Regions from separate parts of the Staphylococcus parequorum genome, predicted to be linked through region 3. Evidence: predicted binding sites of a transcription regulator. Region 3 holds the regulator's gene; each other region holds the start of a gene.
The links. Region 3 encodes Rex, which represses fermentation and respiration genes when NADH is low (regulators of the CRP and FNR family bind a similar motif). Its sites were predicted from a motif close to TTGTGAAATATTTCACAA; they were not measured.
Positions count from the first base shown of each region.

Region 1: the regulator Rex is predicted to act here: its motif matches at 2,741-2,758, upstream of AAA453_RS04815 (formate/nitrite transporter family protein).
Region 2: the regulator Rex is predicted to act here: its motif matches at 1,708-1,725, upstream of AAA453_RS04375 (nitrate reductase subunit alpha).
Region 4: the regulator Rex is predicted to act here: its motif matches at 1,432-1,449, upstream of AAA453_RS11075 (cytochrome ubiquinol oxidase subunit I).

Region 1 is NZ_CP150682.1:1,047,651-1,052,234, forward strand. It holds gene AAA453_RS04790 (bile acid:sodium symporter family protein) at 1-108, shown strand, start outside; gene AAA453_RS04795 (HAD family hydrolase) at 274-918, shown strand; gene AAA453_RS04800 (hypothetical protein) at 923-1,114, shown strand; gene AAA453_RS04805 (hypothetical protein) at 1,245-1,427, opposite strand; gene AAA453_RS04810 (hypothetical protein) at 1,424-1,783, opposite strand; gene AAA453_RS04815 (formate/nitrite transporter family protein) at 1,856-2,686, opposite strand; gene AAA453_RS04820 (amino acid permease) at 3,035-4,423, shown strand.
Region 2 is NZ_CP150682.1:947,498-952,081, forward strand. It holds partial or broken gene nirB (nitrite reductase large subunit NirB) at 1-277, shown strand, start outside; gene AAA453_RS04365 (nitrite reductase (NAD(P)H) small subunit) at 280-594, shown strand; gene cobA (uroporphyrinogen-III C-methyltransferase) at 585-1,532, shown strand; gene AAA453_RS04375 (nitrate reductase subunit alpha) at 1,807-4,584, shown strand, end outside.
Region 3 is NZ_CP150682.1:1,285,561-1,290,144, forward strand. It holds gene AAA453_RS06075 (MutS-related protein) at 1-93, opposite strand, end outside; gene AAA453_RS06080 (ABC-F family ATP-binding cassette domain-containing protein) at 450-2,378, opposite strand; gene AAA453_RS06085 (redox-sensing transcriptional repressor Rex) at 2,523-3,170, shown strand; gene AAA453_RS06090 (YeeE/YedE family protein) at 3,389-4,480, shown strand; gene AAA453_RS06095 (sulfurtransferase TusA family protein) at 4,504-4,584, shown strand, end outside.
Region 4 is NZ_CP150682.1:2,252,891-2,257,474, forward strand. It holds gene AAA453_RS11070 (cytochrome d ubiquinol oxidase subunit II) at 1-58, opposite strand, end outside; gene AAA453_RS11075 (cytochrome ubiquinol oxidase subunit I) at 58-1,410, opposite strand; gene AAA453_RS11080 (glutaredoxin family protein) at 1,613-1,843, shown strand; gene ptsP (phosphoenolpyruvate--protein phosphotransferase) at 2,065-3,780, opposite strand; gene AAA453_RS11090 (phosphocarrier protein HPr) at 3,782-4,048, opposite strand; gene AAA453_RS11095 (DUF697 domain-containing protein) at 4,212-4,584, opposite strand, start outside.

The sequences.
Region 1 (4,584 bases), 240 kb from region 3:
TTAGCTACTGTACACTTTAGTCCTTTATCGGCAGTGCCTGGGGCAGTATTTAGTTTGGTACACAATATTACCGGACCAATTTTAGCAAAATATTGGAATAAACGGTAATAACACTAGAAGCATAAATAATGAGGCTGGGACATATCACATGTCTCAGCCTCAATTTCTATATTACCATTTTAAAATCTAAACTACATATTTCGATTTTAAAATATGATAAGCTAGCATTAATATAATTTAACGAAACAACAAGTGGACAGAGGAGGATATATTATGTATAGAGCAGTCATATTTGATTTTGATGGCACGATTATTGATACAGAAAGGCATCTATTTGAAATCATTAATAAGCACTTGAAAAAACATAATTTAACTGAAATAACATTGGATTTTTATCGTCAATCTATTGGCGGAGCTGCGACGGATTTACATCATTATTTAGAAAGTCAATTAGGTAAAGAAAATAAGCATGAAATTTATGTCGAACATAGTAGCACAAGCGTTGATTTGCCAATCATTGATGCAATGAAACAGTTAATGGACTATTGCAAAAAATGTCATATACCCATGGCGATTGCGACGAGTAGCTATAGAGCTGACATCAAACCAGCTTTTGAAAGTCTAGGATTAAGCAATTATATCGATATCGTTGTAGGTAGAGAAGATGTTGAAGCGGTTAAACCAAGCCCTGAGCCATACCTCACTGCTGTTCAAAAACTGAATTACAATCCTGGAAATTGTTTAGCAATCGAAGACTCAGTTAATGGTGCAACTGCCGCAGTTTTAGCTGGTTTAGATGTTATCGTCAATACAAATACAATGACAGAAAAACAAGATTTTAGCGAAGTGGCATTTACTGGAAAAGATTTAACCGGTGAAGAAATCATTACGACGTACTTTGAGAAAAATAGAGGCTAATTAAATGAGTGGATATTTAATTTTATTTTTCTTGGGTGGACCCATTGTATTGGCGATAAGTAATTTGGTATTAGGTCCGATTTTTAATAAAAAAATACCTTTTAAAATACAATTTAGATCATTTATGGTAGGAACGGTGGTTTATTTGTTAGGCGCTAGTTTAATATATTATTTTGTGCTTCAAGATAAATTGTAAATTTGGACCTGATTTTAAATATAAAAAGGGAGCTTCCATATGGAGGATCCCTTTAGCACGCAAACAAAGCACTGTTGCGAACTCAACTGCATTATATATGTTAGCTTATATTTAATATAAACATTGTTAATTATAAAAGTTGGAAAATCAATGTTGCTACAACGAGGACAAGTAGTATTGAATCTATACCTACCATGATTGCAAAACGCGTATTTTTTTCCCCAGTTTCTTTAGAGGCTTTTACTGCTTTTAAATTAGGAATCAAACTTACAATCAGTAAAATAATTACAATAACGCCTATAATCATACTCATGATTTGTCACCACCATTTTTATTTTTTTCTATATATTCCCAAACATAACCAGCGATGATACCAACAATTAAACCGACAATAATACCAACTTTTATAGTAGATATTAAAGCACATATGATAATAGCTAATAACAATGCGATTGGAATCGTGATACCAAATTTATATTTTCGTTCTGGTGAATCAACAATAGAAAATAAGACATAATATAATATAGCAAATACTACAATTACAAGTAGACTTTTTAAAATTAATTGTCCAATTGAACTATCTGAACCAGTAACATAATTTAATAAGAAAAATAACACACCAAAGATAAGAGAAACTGTAATTGTTTTTTTAAGTAAAATTTTATTCATGTTGAACTCCTTTGTAATAAAATCTAATGAAAATTATACCATAGAAAGTTTGAAATATAGAACGTCACAAAATTAATGCAACCTTTGCCCGTCATATTGATGATGATCATTTAAATATGCGTAAAACAATCCGATGATCAAACCCCCGCCAATATAGTTTCCAATTGCAGCACCAAGTAAATTGATTAATGTAGGAATAACTGCCAATAAATCACTTTGATAAACGAGTCCACCAGCAAATAATACAGAATTATAAACGACATGTTCATAACCCATAAAGGCGAATATGGATACGCCAAACATCATGACAAACATTTTAGCTAGAATGTCATCAATTTGCATGGCGATAACTAATGAAATATTGATAAAAAAATTCGCGAATATCCCTTTGATTAAAATTGCTAAAAATCCTGCGGCAAATAGTTTATGCTCTATTGTAATTTCAAGCTGTATGAACATCTCCGGAGACATAATATCTGAATGTCGTGTGAGTGTGAAAAATATTAATCCTCCTGCCACGTTTCCTATAAAGCATAAGGTGAAAATTTTTAAGACACGCATAGGGCTAATAACATGATAATACAATCCAACAGTGAAATACATAAAATTACTTGTTAATAATTCTGAATTGGTGAATAGTATTAGCACTAATGCAAAACTAAAGGCAACGGATGAAACTAAATTTGTAACACCAGAGGGCACATCGCTTCCAAGAGAAGCTTTAATCAACAATATGAATACAGTAATAATACCTAATATAAAGCCAGCCATGGTTGCACGTAATAAATAACGTTTAAAGTAAAAACTTTGAAGTACATCCTTGGTTCTAATCGTATCAACTACATGATCAATCCACGCCTTACCATAGAAGACTTTATCCCATTTAATGTTTTTCTCATTCAATTACGTATCCTCACTTTCGATAGATTAGGACAAGTATACTATGACAATCAGTATTTGTGAATAAATTCACAATATCTCCATAATAAATTTTATGAATTATATTTGAAGTAGGTATGTTCCACTGTGAATCACTTTAAATAAATCGTGATGACATTTGAAAAATCAAAAACAGTGAAATTCATAAAATTACTTTGCTTTTTTTGACGAAATAAAATACAATTAATAACGGAAATGTAAGCCCTTACATAAATCGAAAATAATTGTTCCAATTTTTAGATTTTATAGTATAATGGCGACATGATAAGTGTTTCATCTTTATTTATAATCGAAAGAGATGGGGTTTGAATTATGAATGAGAACAATGAGTTACAGAGGGGACTAGGTGCGCGTCAGATGAGAATGATTGCACTTGGTGGAACAATTGGAGTCGGACTGTTTTTAGGAGCTACAAGCACTATAAAATGGACAGGTCCTTCAGTTATATTTGCATATTTAATTGCAGGTATATTTATATTTTTAGTAATGAGAGCAATGGGAGAGATGGTTTATTTACACCCAACTTCTGGTTCCTTTGCTAACTTTGCAAGTGATTACATACATCCAGTAGCTGGTTATTTAACAGCCTGGAGCAATATTTTCCAATGGGTAGTTGTTGGTATGAGTGAAGTAATAGCTGTTGGAGAATATATGAATTATTGGTTTCCTGATTTACCGCAATGGATACCAGGCGTTATTGTAGTAGTATTATTGGCTTGTGCAAATCTTGTGTCAGTTAAAGCTTTTGGTGAATTTGAATTCTGGTTTGCAATGATCAAAATCGTAACGATTATCTTAATGATAATTGCTGGTTTTGGAATTATCTTCTTCGGGTTAGGTAATGGAGGAGAGGCAATTGGACTTTCTAATTTATGGGCTCACGGTGGTTTTATGCCTAATGGTTGGTTAGGGTTCTTCTTTGCACTATCTATTGTAATTGGTTCATATCAAGGTGTAGAGTTAATTGGAATCACTGCCGGAGAAACAAAAGACCCACAAAAAAATATAAAAAGTGCAGTTAATGGCGTCATTTGGCGTATATTAATTTTCTATATTGGAGCTATTTTTGTAATTGTTACAGTTTATCCTTGGGATCAATTAGGTAACATTGGTAGTCCATTTGTTGCTACATTTGCAAAAGTTGGTATTACATTTGCTGCTGGACTAATAAACTTTGTTGTACTTACTGCAGCAATGTCTGGCTGTAACTCAGGTATATTTAGTGCAAGTCGTATGACATTGAATTTATCTCAAAAAGGTATGCTACCTAAATTCTTTGGTAAAGTTATGAAAAATGGTGTGCCAGTCTGGACTGTAATTGCAATTGCATTAGGTATTTTAATCGGTGCATTATTGAACGTTATTTTACCATTATTTATTAAAGGTGCAGATAGTATATTTGTATATGTTTATAGTGCATCTATATTACCAGGCATGGTGCCTTGGTTTATGATTTTAATTAGTCACTTAAGGTTTAGAAAAAATCATCCTGAAGAAATAGAAGGGCATCCATTCAAAATGCCAGGTGGGGCTTTTACTAACTATATTACAATGGCATTCTTTATTGTCGTATTGATAGGTATGCTATTTAATAAAGAAACAGTAGTCTCAGTAGTAATAGGTATAGTATTCTTATTATTCATGACGATGTTCTTTTTCTTAAAAGGCTATCATAAGTTAGGTAAAGATAAACAAATTTAACATAGGTTGATAATTCAACTGAAATATAGGTTAGCTATTTTATGACTGAAACTACTAAGTTATAAAATAGCTAACCTTTTTATTATAAAAAATAGCTCTAAAACTGTGGATATAAGTGCTTGTATAACTACTGTTTTACAGAAAATTTACATTATTAAAAT
Region 2 (4,584 bases), 340 kb from region 3:
GCATTTAACTACCGTCGAAACAGAAGATGAGGTCATTAAATTATGTGGTGCGATGATGCAATATTATAGAGAAACCGGTATTTATGCAGAACGTACTGCACCGTGGATAAAACGGTTAGGTTTTGAAAATGTTCAAACAGTTTTATTAAATCAAGAAAGACAAGACGATTTGTTTAATCGTATTATGGAAGTGAAAAAAGCTATAGAAGCTGAACCATGGACACACATTTTAAATAATGAAGCAGCACAAAAAATATTTGAAGTGGAGAAAGTTTAATTATGAAAGCATTAGAAAAAATAAAAGTAGCAATGGTCGATGAGCTTGTTCCTTTAGTTGGCAAAAAGGTAATCATAAATGATATCGAAATTGGCCTATTTTTAACAGAATCAGGTGAAATACACGCAGTTCATAATAGATGCCCCCATAAGCAAGGACCACTTTCAGAAGGTACAGTGAGTAGTGAATTTGTATATTGTCCTTTGCATGATCAAAAAATAGATTTGAAAACGGGTCTCGTACAGCCACCAGATACAGGGTGTGTGGATGTTTACGCTGTAGAAATTCATAATGGAGCTGTGTATATATGCCTATAAATACTTATGGCAAAGTATATCTCATAGGTGCTGGACCTGGGCATCCGGAATTATTAACAAGAAAGGCCGAACGTCTCATTCGAAGTGCAGATATCATATTGTATGACAGATTAGTCAATCCATTCATTTTACAATTAGTAAGACCAGAAATTGAAATTATAAATGTGGGTAAGGAAGCATACCGTAAGCATATACAACAACAAGTCATAAATGAAAAGTTAATTTCAGCTGCAAAGCAACATAGATGTGTTGTTAGATTGAAGGGTGGAGATCCGGCAATTTTTGGTAGAGTCCATGAAGAGGTTGTTACATTATCACAAGCAGGCATTGATTTTGAAGTTGTACCAGGTATTACAACAGCGAGTGCTGCTGTAGCCTCAGTAGGTTTAGGATTAACAATTCGAAATATCGCTCATAGTGTCACTTTTGCTACAGGATATCTGAATAAAAGTAATCAGCAACAAGTTGATGTTACAACACTTATAAACGGAGGTACGTTAGCTATTTATATGGGTGTGAAGCGATTGAGTGAAATTATGAAGGATATATATCAGACTACACAAGTTGATTATCCAGTCTTGCTCATATTTAATGTTTCTTCTTATAATGAAAAACACATCATAGGTAGAGTAACTACAATTGCGGAGCAGGTTTCTGATGATTTAGACCATATATCACCTGGCATGGTGATTGTTGGAGATATAGCAGCCTGTGAAAATATTAAAAGTGCTTTAAACCAAAGTATTCCTAAGAAATATTTAATTACTGGACTGCGTTTAGAAGCAATTAAACAAGCATTTGATATCTATGAAAAAGATGGATGGTGCATAATTAATCCTGATGAAAAGCATGAACTTCATCACAGCCAACAGTTGTTTATAGAACAACAATTAATGCAGCATTTTGATGAAGAAATTCACACTAAGGATATAAAATAAGGTGATTTCAGAGGATAACTGATAACACCAAAATAAAAAGATGATGAGGCTGGGACATATCACATGTCTCAGCTTTTATATTTATGTCTTATTAAATTGCTTTTGCACACGAGTAGATGCTTAAAAACTAAGGGTATTTCCATCTCTTATTAGGTGATTCCCTAATATTTGAAATTTGTGAAAAAATGTACAATTTAGTTAAGCAGTGAATGAAGTGAACCATAGAATCCTACTTTAAAAATTTTACTGGCAATGATCTGAGAGGGTGTTTTCAATGAAAAAATTTGGATTAAGCTTTTTTAAGCCGACTGAAAAATTTAATGGTAACTGGTCAGTCTTAGAAAGCAAGAGTCGGGAATGGGAAAAAATGTATAGAGAAAGATGGAGTCATGACAAAGTAGTTAGAACGACTCATGGCGTGAATTGCACAGGTTCTTGCTCGTGGAAAGTATTTGTGAAAAATGGTGTGATTACATGGGAAAATCAACAAACAGACTATCCAAGTTGTGGACCTGATATGCCTGAATTTGAACCTAGAGGCTGCCCACGTGGTGCTTCATTTTCTTGGTATGAATATAGTCCTTTGAGAATTCGTTATCCATATATCCGTAAAAAGTTGTGGGAACTTTGGGTAGAAGCCCTAGAAACTCATGATAATAATACGATAGAAGCTTGGGCGTCCATCGTAGAAGATGAGGAAAAAGCAAAAATATATAAACAAGCACGAGGCAAAGGTGGATTAGTGAGAACGAATTGGAAAGACGTAGGTAAACTCATATCTGCACAAATTATTTATACCATTAAAAAATTTGGTCCAGATAGAATAGCTGGTTTTACACCGATACCTGCCATGTCTATGTTGAGTTATGCTTCTGGTGCACGATTTGTGAGTTTACTTGGTGGAGAAATGTTGAGTTTTTATGATTGGTATGCAGATTTGCCACCTGCTTCACCTCAAATTTGGGGTGAACAAACAGACGTACCTGAATCCAGTGATTGGTATAACGCTTCTTACATTATGATGTGGGGTTCTAATGTACCGATGACCCGTACCCCAGACGCACATTTTATGACTGAAGTTCGATATAAAGGAACGAAAGTGGTATCAATTGCACCTGATTATGCAGAGAATGTGAAATTTGCAGACAATTGGTTAGCGCCACATCCTGGTTCTGATGCAGCACTTGCGCAAGCGATGACGCATGTCATACTACAAGAACATTACGTTAATCAACCCAATGCGCATTTTATAAATTATTCAAAACAATATACAGATATGCCATTTATTATCATGCTAGATAAAGATGAAAATGGTTTTAAAGCAGGTCGTTTCTTAAGAGCAAATGACTTAGGCGAAACAACAGAGCATAGTGAATGGAAGCCTGTCATTTTTGATAAAATCACTCAGGACTTAACGGTTCCAAATGGCACAATGGGACAACGTTGGGAAAAAGAAAAACAATGGAATTTAAAACTAGAAAATGAAGACGGTAGTAAAATTGATCCAGCACTGAGTCTTGTAGAAGATCATTTTGAATTAGAAAAAATACAATTTCCATATTTCAATAATGAGGGTAATGGCATTTTTGTACGACCAATTGCGGTTAAAAAAATTACCCTTGCAAATGGAGAAGAACGCTATATAACTACAGTTTATGATTTAATGACAAGTCAATATGGTGTAAAAAGATTTAATCATGAATTAGAAGCTAAGGACTACAAAGATGCAAATTCATATTATACACCTGCATGGCAAGAAACGGTGACTGGTGTGAAACAAGATGTAGTTACACAAGTGGCACGTGAATTTTCGCAAAATGCAATTGATACAAAGGGTAAATCGATGATTATTATGGGCGCAGGTATTAACCATTGGTTTAACTCAGATACGATTTACCGTTCTATCTTAAATTTAGTATTACTATGTGGTTGTCAAGGTGTGAATGGCGGCGGATGGGCGCATTATGTTGGCCAAGAAAAATGTAGACCAATTGAAGGATGGAATACACTTGCATTCGCTAAAGATTGGCAAGGACCACCGAGATTACAAAATGGTACAAGTTGGTTCTACTTTGCAACAGATCAGTGGAAATATGAAGAGTCTAATGTGGATAGTATAAAATCCCCATTAGCAGAGAATATTAAGCATCAACATCCAGCAGATTATAATGTGCTAGCAGCTAGATTAGGTTGGTTGCCTTCGTACCCACAATTTAATAAAAATAGCTTGTCATTTGGTGAAGCAGCAAGAGATGCGAATGAATTTAATGATGAAGCGATTTTAAAACGCGCAGTAGATTCAGTGAAATCAAAGGAAACACAGTTTGCAATTGAAGATCCTGATTTGAAAAAGAATCATCCAAAAACGTTATTCCTTTGGCGTTCTAATTTAATATCTAGTTCTGCGAAAGGGCAAGAGTATTTTATGAAACATTTACTCGGCGCGAAGTCGGGATTATTGGCAGAACCGAATGAAGAAGTAAAGCCAGAAGAGATTCAATGGAGAGACGATACTGAAGGTAAGTTAGATTTACTTGTATCACTAGACTTTAGAATGACTTCGACACCGCTTTACTCAGACATTGTCTTGCCTGCTGCAACATGGTATGAGAAGCATGATTTATCATCTACGGACATGCATCCTTTTGTACATCCATTTAATCCAGCGATAGATCCTTTATGGGAATCACGTTCAGATTGGGATATTTTCAAATTGTTAAGTAAAGAAGTATCAGACACTGCGAAAAAACATCTGACAAGCGTATACAAAGATGTCGTAACTACACCTTTAGCGCATGATACACAACAAGAAATATCAAATGTGAACGGTATTGTAAAAGACTGGACTAAAGGTGAAGTAGAAGCCATTCCTGGTAAGACAATGCCAAGCTTTACAGTTGTTGATCGAGACTACACAAAAATATTTGATAAATATGTCACACTTGGTCCTTTATTAGAAAAAGCTAAAGTGGGTGCGCATGGTGTGAGTTTTACAGTGTCAGAACAATATGAAGAGTTGAAACATATGGTCGGTACTTGGAATGATGAAAAA
Region 3 (4,584 bases):
CTTTAATTTTTTATTAGCAGCAATCGTCGTAGTAATAATCAGTATTGTCGTTCCTAGAATAAAAGCAATTAGAAACCATAATAACGTAGGCATATTTTTGTACATCCTTTCACGATTTTGCTGTAAACTCGTAATAATTATGACATGGCATTCCATTTTAAACAAATACCTTTCGTTTTGAGTAATTTATAGTTTGAATGGAATGTCAATAGGGAACGTGCGTACTTATCAACAAATAGTGCATAACTTGTGGATAAGTAGTGGTTATGTTTGTGGATATAGGTTGATATCTGAAAATTGAAAACAGCTAATAGTTACTTATTACTTGTGGATAAGTAGGATAACTCTGTGGATAGCTATTATAACAGCAAAGGTAGTGTGAATAGAATGAGCATAAAAAAAGAACTAAAGTAGAAAATTTTACTTTAGCTCAATTGCACTTATAACGATTATATTAACATTTCTTGTAATTCTGCCCACTCATCCATGACTTGTTCTAATTTTTGTTCGGCTATTTCTTTTTCAATTGCTAAATCATTTGCTTTTTCTGGATTAGAATAGACATCAGGCTGTGTGAGTTGTTCGTTTATATTGTTTATTTCTTGTTCGTATATTTCAATATTTGTTTCACATTGTTCTATTTTACGTTCAACTTGACGTTGCTCTCGTTTTTGTTGTTTTTGGTCAACGTAATTATGATTTTGTGATGCACTTACTTCTGTTTTTGTAGGGTTATCCAATTCTCTTTTCGCTTGAATTGCTGCTTTTTCTTCTAATTTTTCAATGTAATACTGATAATCACCTAAATACATTGTCCCACCAGTAGTGTCCAAGTCATAAACTTTATTTGCAAGTTCGTTTATAAAATAGCGATCATGTGACACAAATAAGATTGTGCCTTTAAAATCTGACAACGCTTGTTCAAGCATCTCTTTAGAGTCTATGTCTAGATGGTTAGTTGGTTCATCTAAAATAAGCACATTATTGCGCTCTAGCATCAGTAGAGCAAGTTGAAGACGCGCTTTTTCTCCACCAGACAAGTCATTGATGATTTTTTTGACGTCATCTTGTACAAATAAGAAACGACCTAAGACAGCGCGAATATCTTTTTCATTCATTGTTGGATATTGGTCCCATAAATAATCAAGGATTGTTTTGTTTGATTTAAATTCAGCTTGTTTTTGATCGTAATAACCAACTTTTAAATTTGCACCTGTAGTAATTTCTCCACTGATCTTTTGTTGGAGACCAGCGACTGTTTTGATTAAAGTAGACTTTCCAATACCATTAGGACCAATGATTGCAATATGGTCTCCTTTGGTGGCTTCGATATTAATGCCTTTTGTTATGGCTTCTTCATATCCAATTTCTAGATTTTTAATATGAAATACATCGTTTCCAGTATTTCTATCAAAATCGAATTGAATATTGGCGCTTTTAGCATCAATCATAGGTTTGTTAACTCTTTCCATTTTTTCCAACATTTTCCTTCGACTTTTTGCCATGCCCGTAGTTGAAGCACGAGCGATGTTTTTTTCTACGAATGTTTCAAGTTTTTTAATTTCAGCTTGTTGACTTTCATATTCTTGCATACGTTTTTCATAATATTTATCTCTTTGCGCTATGAATTGTCCATAGTTACCTACGTAATGTTGTACATCGCCGAGCGCAACGTCATAAATTTGATTGACAATTTTATCTAAGAAATATCTATCGTGACTAATAATAACGATAGCGCCTTTGAAATAATTAAGGTAACTTTCCAACCATTGAGTTGTTTCCATATCTAAATGGTTTGTAGGTTCATCAAGTAATAGCAAATCAGGTTCGCTAAGTAACATCTGGGCTAAAGATAACCTGGTCTTTTGACCGCCACTAAAATCATTAATAGGACGATTAAAATCCGCTTCACTAAAATTCAAACCGTGCAGTACAGTTTTAATTTTACTTTCATATTGGTAACCTTCTTGTTGTTCAAATTGATTAGATAAAGATTCATAGCGATCGATGTGTGTCTTATATGACTCAGTATCATATTCATCAGCATGTTGCGCTAACCAATCTGTCTCAAATTTCATTTCTGATTCTAATTTTTTCATACTTTCAAATGGTTTCGACATTTCATCAAAAACAGTTTGATTCGTATTTAAAGTCATTTGTTGTGTTAGATAACCAAGCTTGAGATTTTTGCTTTTTGAAACTTGACCGCTATCATATGTCTCGACGCCAGCAATGATTTTCATTAAAGTAGATTTTCCGGCACCATTACGTCCTACGATACCAATACGTTCACCAGTTTTAACTTCAAAATCTACATTATTAAAAATATCTTCTCCGTCGAATGATTTAGTTAAGTCATTGAGTTGTAATAATATCATCCAATTTGCACCTCTCTATTCATTATCATTCTACAGTATTCAACGCGTGGTTAAAACTATCATTGTTTATTTTTATTATTCAATAATGTATAATGTTGTAGTGATTATAAGATAAATCAGCAATAGATAATGAAATAGGGGGACATGATCTTGGCTAATCAAAGCGAAAAGATTCCTCGTGCCACATTGAAACGTTTACCGTTGTATTATAGATTCGTCAATACTTTGAAATCTAAAGGCATAGATAGAGTTAATTCAAAAACTATAAGTGAGGGCTTGAACATTGATTCTGCAACGATTCGTCGTGATTTTTCATATTTTGGTGAATTAGGCAAGAAAGGCTATGGCTATAATATAGATAGCTTATTACATTTTTTTAAAAATGAGATAAGTGAAAATGACGAGATAAAAATTGCAATTGTAGGTGTTGGGAATTTAGGGAAAGCATTATTAACATACAATTTCTCAATACATGATGAGATGACAATAACGGAAGCTTTTGATATACGAGATGAAATTATAGGGACGCAAATAGGGAAAGTAACAGTCAGTCCGTTTGATAAAATTACGGATATATTAGCACAAGAACATATTGATGTAGTGATTTTAACTACACCTGAAGAAGTAGCGCAGCACGTTGCTGACACTTTAGTAAAAACAGGTGTAAAAGGTATTTTAAACTTTACACCAAGTCGTGTTCTGACACCATCGGATGTTCAGGTACATCATATTGATTTAGGTATTGAATTACAATCTTTACTCTTCTTTATGAAAAATTATAGTAACAAATAAAGCGTATGAAAATAGGCTAGCTTTTTTATTTACACGAGACACACGTTAGGTGGTGAGTGTTTAAAAAAGCTAGTTTTTGTATTTAGTTATATGATTACTACCAACTACAGTTATTTTGACAATTAACACTTTATAAAATATGAGCAAACGGGCTTGATATTTAATGGAAAGTTTAATATGATAAATCATATTGATTTTATCGGGAAAGAGGTAATAATATGACGTGGTTAGTAATCAGTGGACTGATTGTTGGTGCGCTTTTAGGCTTTGTTATGCAAAGAACGCGATTTTGTTTAGCTGGTGGATTTAGAGATATGTACGTTCAAAAAAGCAATAAAATGTTTTATGCATTATTAATTGCAATTTCCGTACAAAGTATTGGGTTATTAATTTTAACATCAACAGGCTTAGTAGAAATTCCAGAATCTACGTATCCAATTATCGGAACAGTAATAGGTTCATTTATTTTTGGTATTGGTATTATTTTATCTGGAGGTTGTGCTACAGGTACGTGGTATAGAGCTGGAGAAGGTTTAATAGGAAGCTGGATGGCACTTATTGCTTATGGCTTCACTGCAGCGGCAACAAAATATGGTTTGTTGTTACCATTAATGAATGGTGTGAACAAACCAACAAATGTTAATGCAAGTATGTCACAAACGACTGGTATACCAACATGGATTTGGGTCGCGTTACTTACAATCATCACAATTCTTCTTGTTGTAAAAACGTTACGTAAACCAAAACCTAAATTTGCTATACCAAAATTAAAGCAAAAATATACAGGTATAAGACACTATTTATTCGAGAAAAAATATCACCCGTTTGTTGCAGCAATTGCTGTTGGGCTAATTGCATTACTCGCATGGCCTGTAAGTGAATCAACAGGTAGAATGTCTGGTCTTGGTATTACAACACCATCTGCAAATATAGTTCAATTCTTTGTAACTGGTGACTTGAAATTGATAGACTGGGGTGTATTCCTTGTTCTAGGTATATTCGTTGGTTCTTATATTGCTGCGAAAGGTGCTAAAGAATTCAAATGGAGAATGCCTGATAAAAAGACAATACGCAATAGCGTTATCGGTGGCGTATGTATGGGATTTGGCGCTTCTGTAGCTGGCGGTTGTTCAATAGGTAACGGTTTAGTAGAAACTGCAGCGATGTCATGGAAAGGTTGGATTGCACTTGCGTCTATGATTTTGGGAGCTTGGTTTATGAGTTACTTTATATTTATAAAACCTATGAAAAAAGCGCAACGCCAACAAGCTAGTGAAAATACGGTCTCAACACAAACTCAAACGACTTAAATATATTAGGGAGGAATTTAATTATGGTACATGAATTAGGTACGGTAGGAATGGTTTGTCCATTTCCACTAATAGAAGCACAAAAGAAAATGGAAACAATGGAT
Region 4 (4,584 bases), 970 kb from region 3:
TAATATAAGAGAATAAAAATATTCCAAGTACTGTAATACCTATATAAGCAAATATCATTACTCATCACCTCTTTCTGGTGTATTTTCTTCTACATCTTTATATGCTGGTTTATTTCTGAACATACGAATTAATACATATGCGGTAGTCACGATTAAAATCATATATAAGATACCGAATAATATTGTCACGAGTGTTAAACCACCTGCTTGAGTTGCAGCATCAGCTACTTTAAGGTAACCACGAACCAACCATGGTTGACGACCTTGTTCAGTTAAGAACCAACCAGCTTCTATTGCAATCATTGCTGCTGGTCCAGTTAATAATGCACCATACAATATTGGTTTTGAATAAGTGAATTTGCGTAACTTCTTAAATATAAGCGTTAATATAAACGCACCTGATATAATCAAGCAGAATACACCCATTGAAACCATAATATCAAAGTAATAGTGTACAATCATCGGTGGATGCAGTTCTTCTGGAAACTCATTTAATCCTTTCACTTCAGTGTTTGTATTATTGTCAGCCAAGAAACTGAGTATACCAGGTATTTTTATGGCACCTGATACTTCTTGTGTTTCTTCATCTAAGCTACCAAAGAATATTAAATCTGCATTGGACTCTGTTTCAAAGTGCCATTCATAAGCAGCAAGTTTTTCTGGTTGCTCTTGATGTAGAAACTTAGCTGATAAATCTCCAGCTAACATAGAACCTAAAGTAAATACTACGCCAAGAATCATTGTTAGTTTCAATGCTTTTTTATGATATTCTGTATCTTTCTTGAATTTGTTTTTCAATAATTTAAATGCAGCAATTGCAGCAAGTACAAATGCCATCGTCATAAGTGCTGTAGCAACAACGTGGAACGATCTAATTAAGAACGATTCGTTAAACATTGCTGCCCAAGGTTGGACGTTAACCATTTTTCCATCTTTCATATCGAAGCCAGCTGGTGTATTCATAAATGAATTGACCGCTGTAATGAAAAATGCTGAGAATGTACCACCTATAATGACGGGAATACTAATAAGGAAATGGGTCCATTTACTCTTAAATCTATCCCATGTATATAAATAGATACTTAAGAAAATTGCTTCAAAGAAGAAAGCAAATGTTTCCATAAATAATGGTAATGCAATAACGTGACCACCCATTTGCATAAATGTTGGCCATAATAGTGATAATTGCAGTCCAATAATTGTACCTGTCACAACACCAACAGCTACCGTAATGGTATATCCTTTAGACCATCTTTTGGCTAATGTTATATATTTTGGATCATTTCTTTTTATACCTAAAAATTCAGCAACAGCAAACATTAATGGCACGCCCACACCAATCGTTGCGAATATGATATGAACCGCGAGTGTCATCGCAGTTAAAAAACGGGCTAATTCAACTGAATCCATAATATCACCTTTTTTATTTATTTGTGACAAAAATCACAACGTTTATTCATTATAAACTGCTTTACGTTGTATTGAAATAAGTTGCGTTCAAAATATAGTGACAAATTAATGACCACTTGCATGTAAGTCAAAGATTTGTAATAATTTAAAAAGTTTCTTATATTAAAGTATATCGAATTTAAAATAGGAAGGATGAGTTTTAATGGATCAAATAATTATTTATACGCAAAATGAATGCCCACCTTGTACTTTTATTAAAAACTATTTGTCAGATAAAGGCGTGTCATATAGCGAAAAAAACATCTCAAATTCCAAATATAGAAATGAAATGATAGACTATGATGCTTTCGCCACACCTTTTATCTTGTTGAATAATGAGCCGATGTACCAAATTGACATTGATAAAATCAACCATACTTTAAATATAGAATAATCATCAAGCAATGTAGCTATTCTACATTTGAATGAGTAAATCTTTCACTTCCTAAACTATATGATTTTTAGTGTTATTACAAAGTTACTGTTTAACAACATGCAATGACTTACTACGTTAATTCTTAATTTTTTTAATTCATAGCAAAATAAAAAAGCTGATAGCGCCACTATAAATGGTCTATCAGCTTTTTTCGAACTCAAATGTTCAATTATTATTTATTATTTAGCATATTGCTCAACTAGTTCTTGTACTTCTTCAGAAGTTGCACAATTAATTGCTCTTTGTGACAATTCTTCCATTTCATTTTGGCTTAAACCTTTGATTTGACGACGCGCTTTAAGTACTGATGTAGCACTCATTGAGAATTCATCTAATCCTAAGCCTAATAGTAATGGAATAGCGATTTCGTCGCCTGCCATTTCGCCACACATACCAGTCCATTTACCTTCTTTATGTGATGCTTCGATCACTTGTTTTACTAAACGTAAAATTGAAGGATTGTATGGTTGATACAAGTATGAAACGCGTTCAGACATGCGGTCAGCCGCCATTGTATATTGAATTAAATCATTCGTTCCAATACTGAAGAAGTCAACTTCTTTTGCGAAGACATCTGCTAATGCAGCAGTTGAAGGAATTTCAACCATGATACCTAATTCAATATCATCAGAAACTTCTGTACCTTCTTGTTTTAAGTTTTCTTTTTCTTCAAGTAATAATGCTTTAGCATCACGGAACTCATTGATTGTTGCAACCATTGGGAACATGATATTTAATTTACCGTAAACAGATGCACGTAATAATGCACGAAGTTGCGGTCTGAAAATATCAGGTTGGTCTAAACATAAACGAATCGCACGATAACCTAAGAATGGATTCATTTCTTCAGGTAGATTCAAATATGGTAACTCTTTATCGCCACCGATATCTAATGTACGTACAACAACACGTTTATCTTCCATCGTTTCTAAAACTTTTTTATAGGCTTCGAATTGTTCATCTTCAGTAGGCATTTCATCTCTACCCATATATAAAAATTCCGTACGATATAAACCAATACCTTCTGCACCATTTTCAATAACACCTTTTAAATCATTAGGTGTACCGATGTTTGCAGCTAATTCAGCATGTTTACCGTCAATTGTTTTTGTTTCTTCATTGCGCAATTTTTGTAATTCTTTTTTATCTTCGAAGAAACGTTCACGTTTATTTTCATAAGCGATCACTTCATCATCTGTAGGATCAATAATTACTTCACCAGTTAATCCATCAACGATAATCATATCGCCTTGTTTAACGTCTTTAGTAATAGATTTTGTACCTACAACTGCAGGAATCTCTAAAGAACGGCTCATAATTGCTGAGTGTGATGTTCTTCCACCAATATTTGTTACAAAGCCTTGCACGAATTCTTTATTTAACTGAGCAGTATCTGAAGGTGTTAAATCGTTTCCGATTATAACAACGCTTTCATCAATGATACTTGGGTTTGGTAACTCTACACCTAAAATATGTGCTAACACACGTTTAGAAACGTCACGGATATCAGCAGCACGTTCTTTCATGTATTCATTATCCATATTTTCAAATATAGTAATGAATTGTCCAGTTACTTCAGATAATGCAGTTGGTGCGTTAACTTGGTCATTTTTAATCTTGTCTTCAATCGGTTGAATTAACTCTGGATCATCTAAAACTAATAAATGAGCATCAAAAATTGCTGCTTTATCAGCACCTAGATTTTTTTCAGCGTTATTTCTTATTTTTGTTAATTCAACTTTAGATGTTTCGATGGCATCATTGAACTTAGCAATTTCAGCGTCGATATCTGTAATCTTTTCACTATTATATGAAAGATCTGGTTCAACTAATAAATATGCTTTGGCAATCGCTACACCATCAGATGCAGCAATACCATTTATATAGTTAGACATATTATTTAGTTAATCCTTCTTTAGATAAAATCTCAGTGATTGCTTCGATTGCGTCTTTTTCATCGCTACCATCAGCGTAGATAGTGATTTCAGCATCTTTACCTACACCTAAACTCATAACACCCATGATTGATTTCAAGTTAACTTTTTTACCGTTATATTCTAATTGAATATCTGAATCAAATTTTGAGGCAGTTTGAACAAGCATTGTCGCTGGACGAGCGTGAATACCTGTTTCATCGATAATTACATATGATTTTTGTTCCATAATTTATTTCTCCTTCGTATAGTTAGAATCGTTAGTTTATTATAAAACCTAACATAGTTTTATATAATAAGATTACCAAATTATATATATAAATTCAATTCCTTGCACCCATGTCATGACAATATTCAGCGATTATTTAACAATTTGTGAAAACGCTGTAGTTTTACACGAGTGATTTAACAACTTTTTCACATTTTTGGATATGATCATTGCCTATTTTTTTCATGAAATAATAACTTATAGAAGCAGTGATTGCTTGACCTACTACTGGGAACCATTTCGTTTGTTTTGCTGCAGTACGTTTCGCTACATCACGAATAACTACTTTGAGGATAGCACTAGATACTTTTTTACCGATAAATTGGCTACCTTGAATTGCCGCCGTAGTTAGCACACGTTCTTTCATGTCGTCTCCCATTGTATTAACTTGTTTATGATCAAGACCATAAATCTTATTTACGTCTTCAATAACATCTTTCATAAGTTTAATATCTACACTGAAGCCTAAACCTGGAATAGGTACTACACTTACGCCA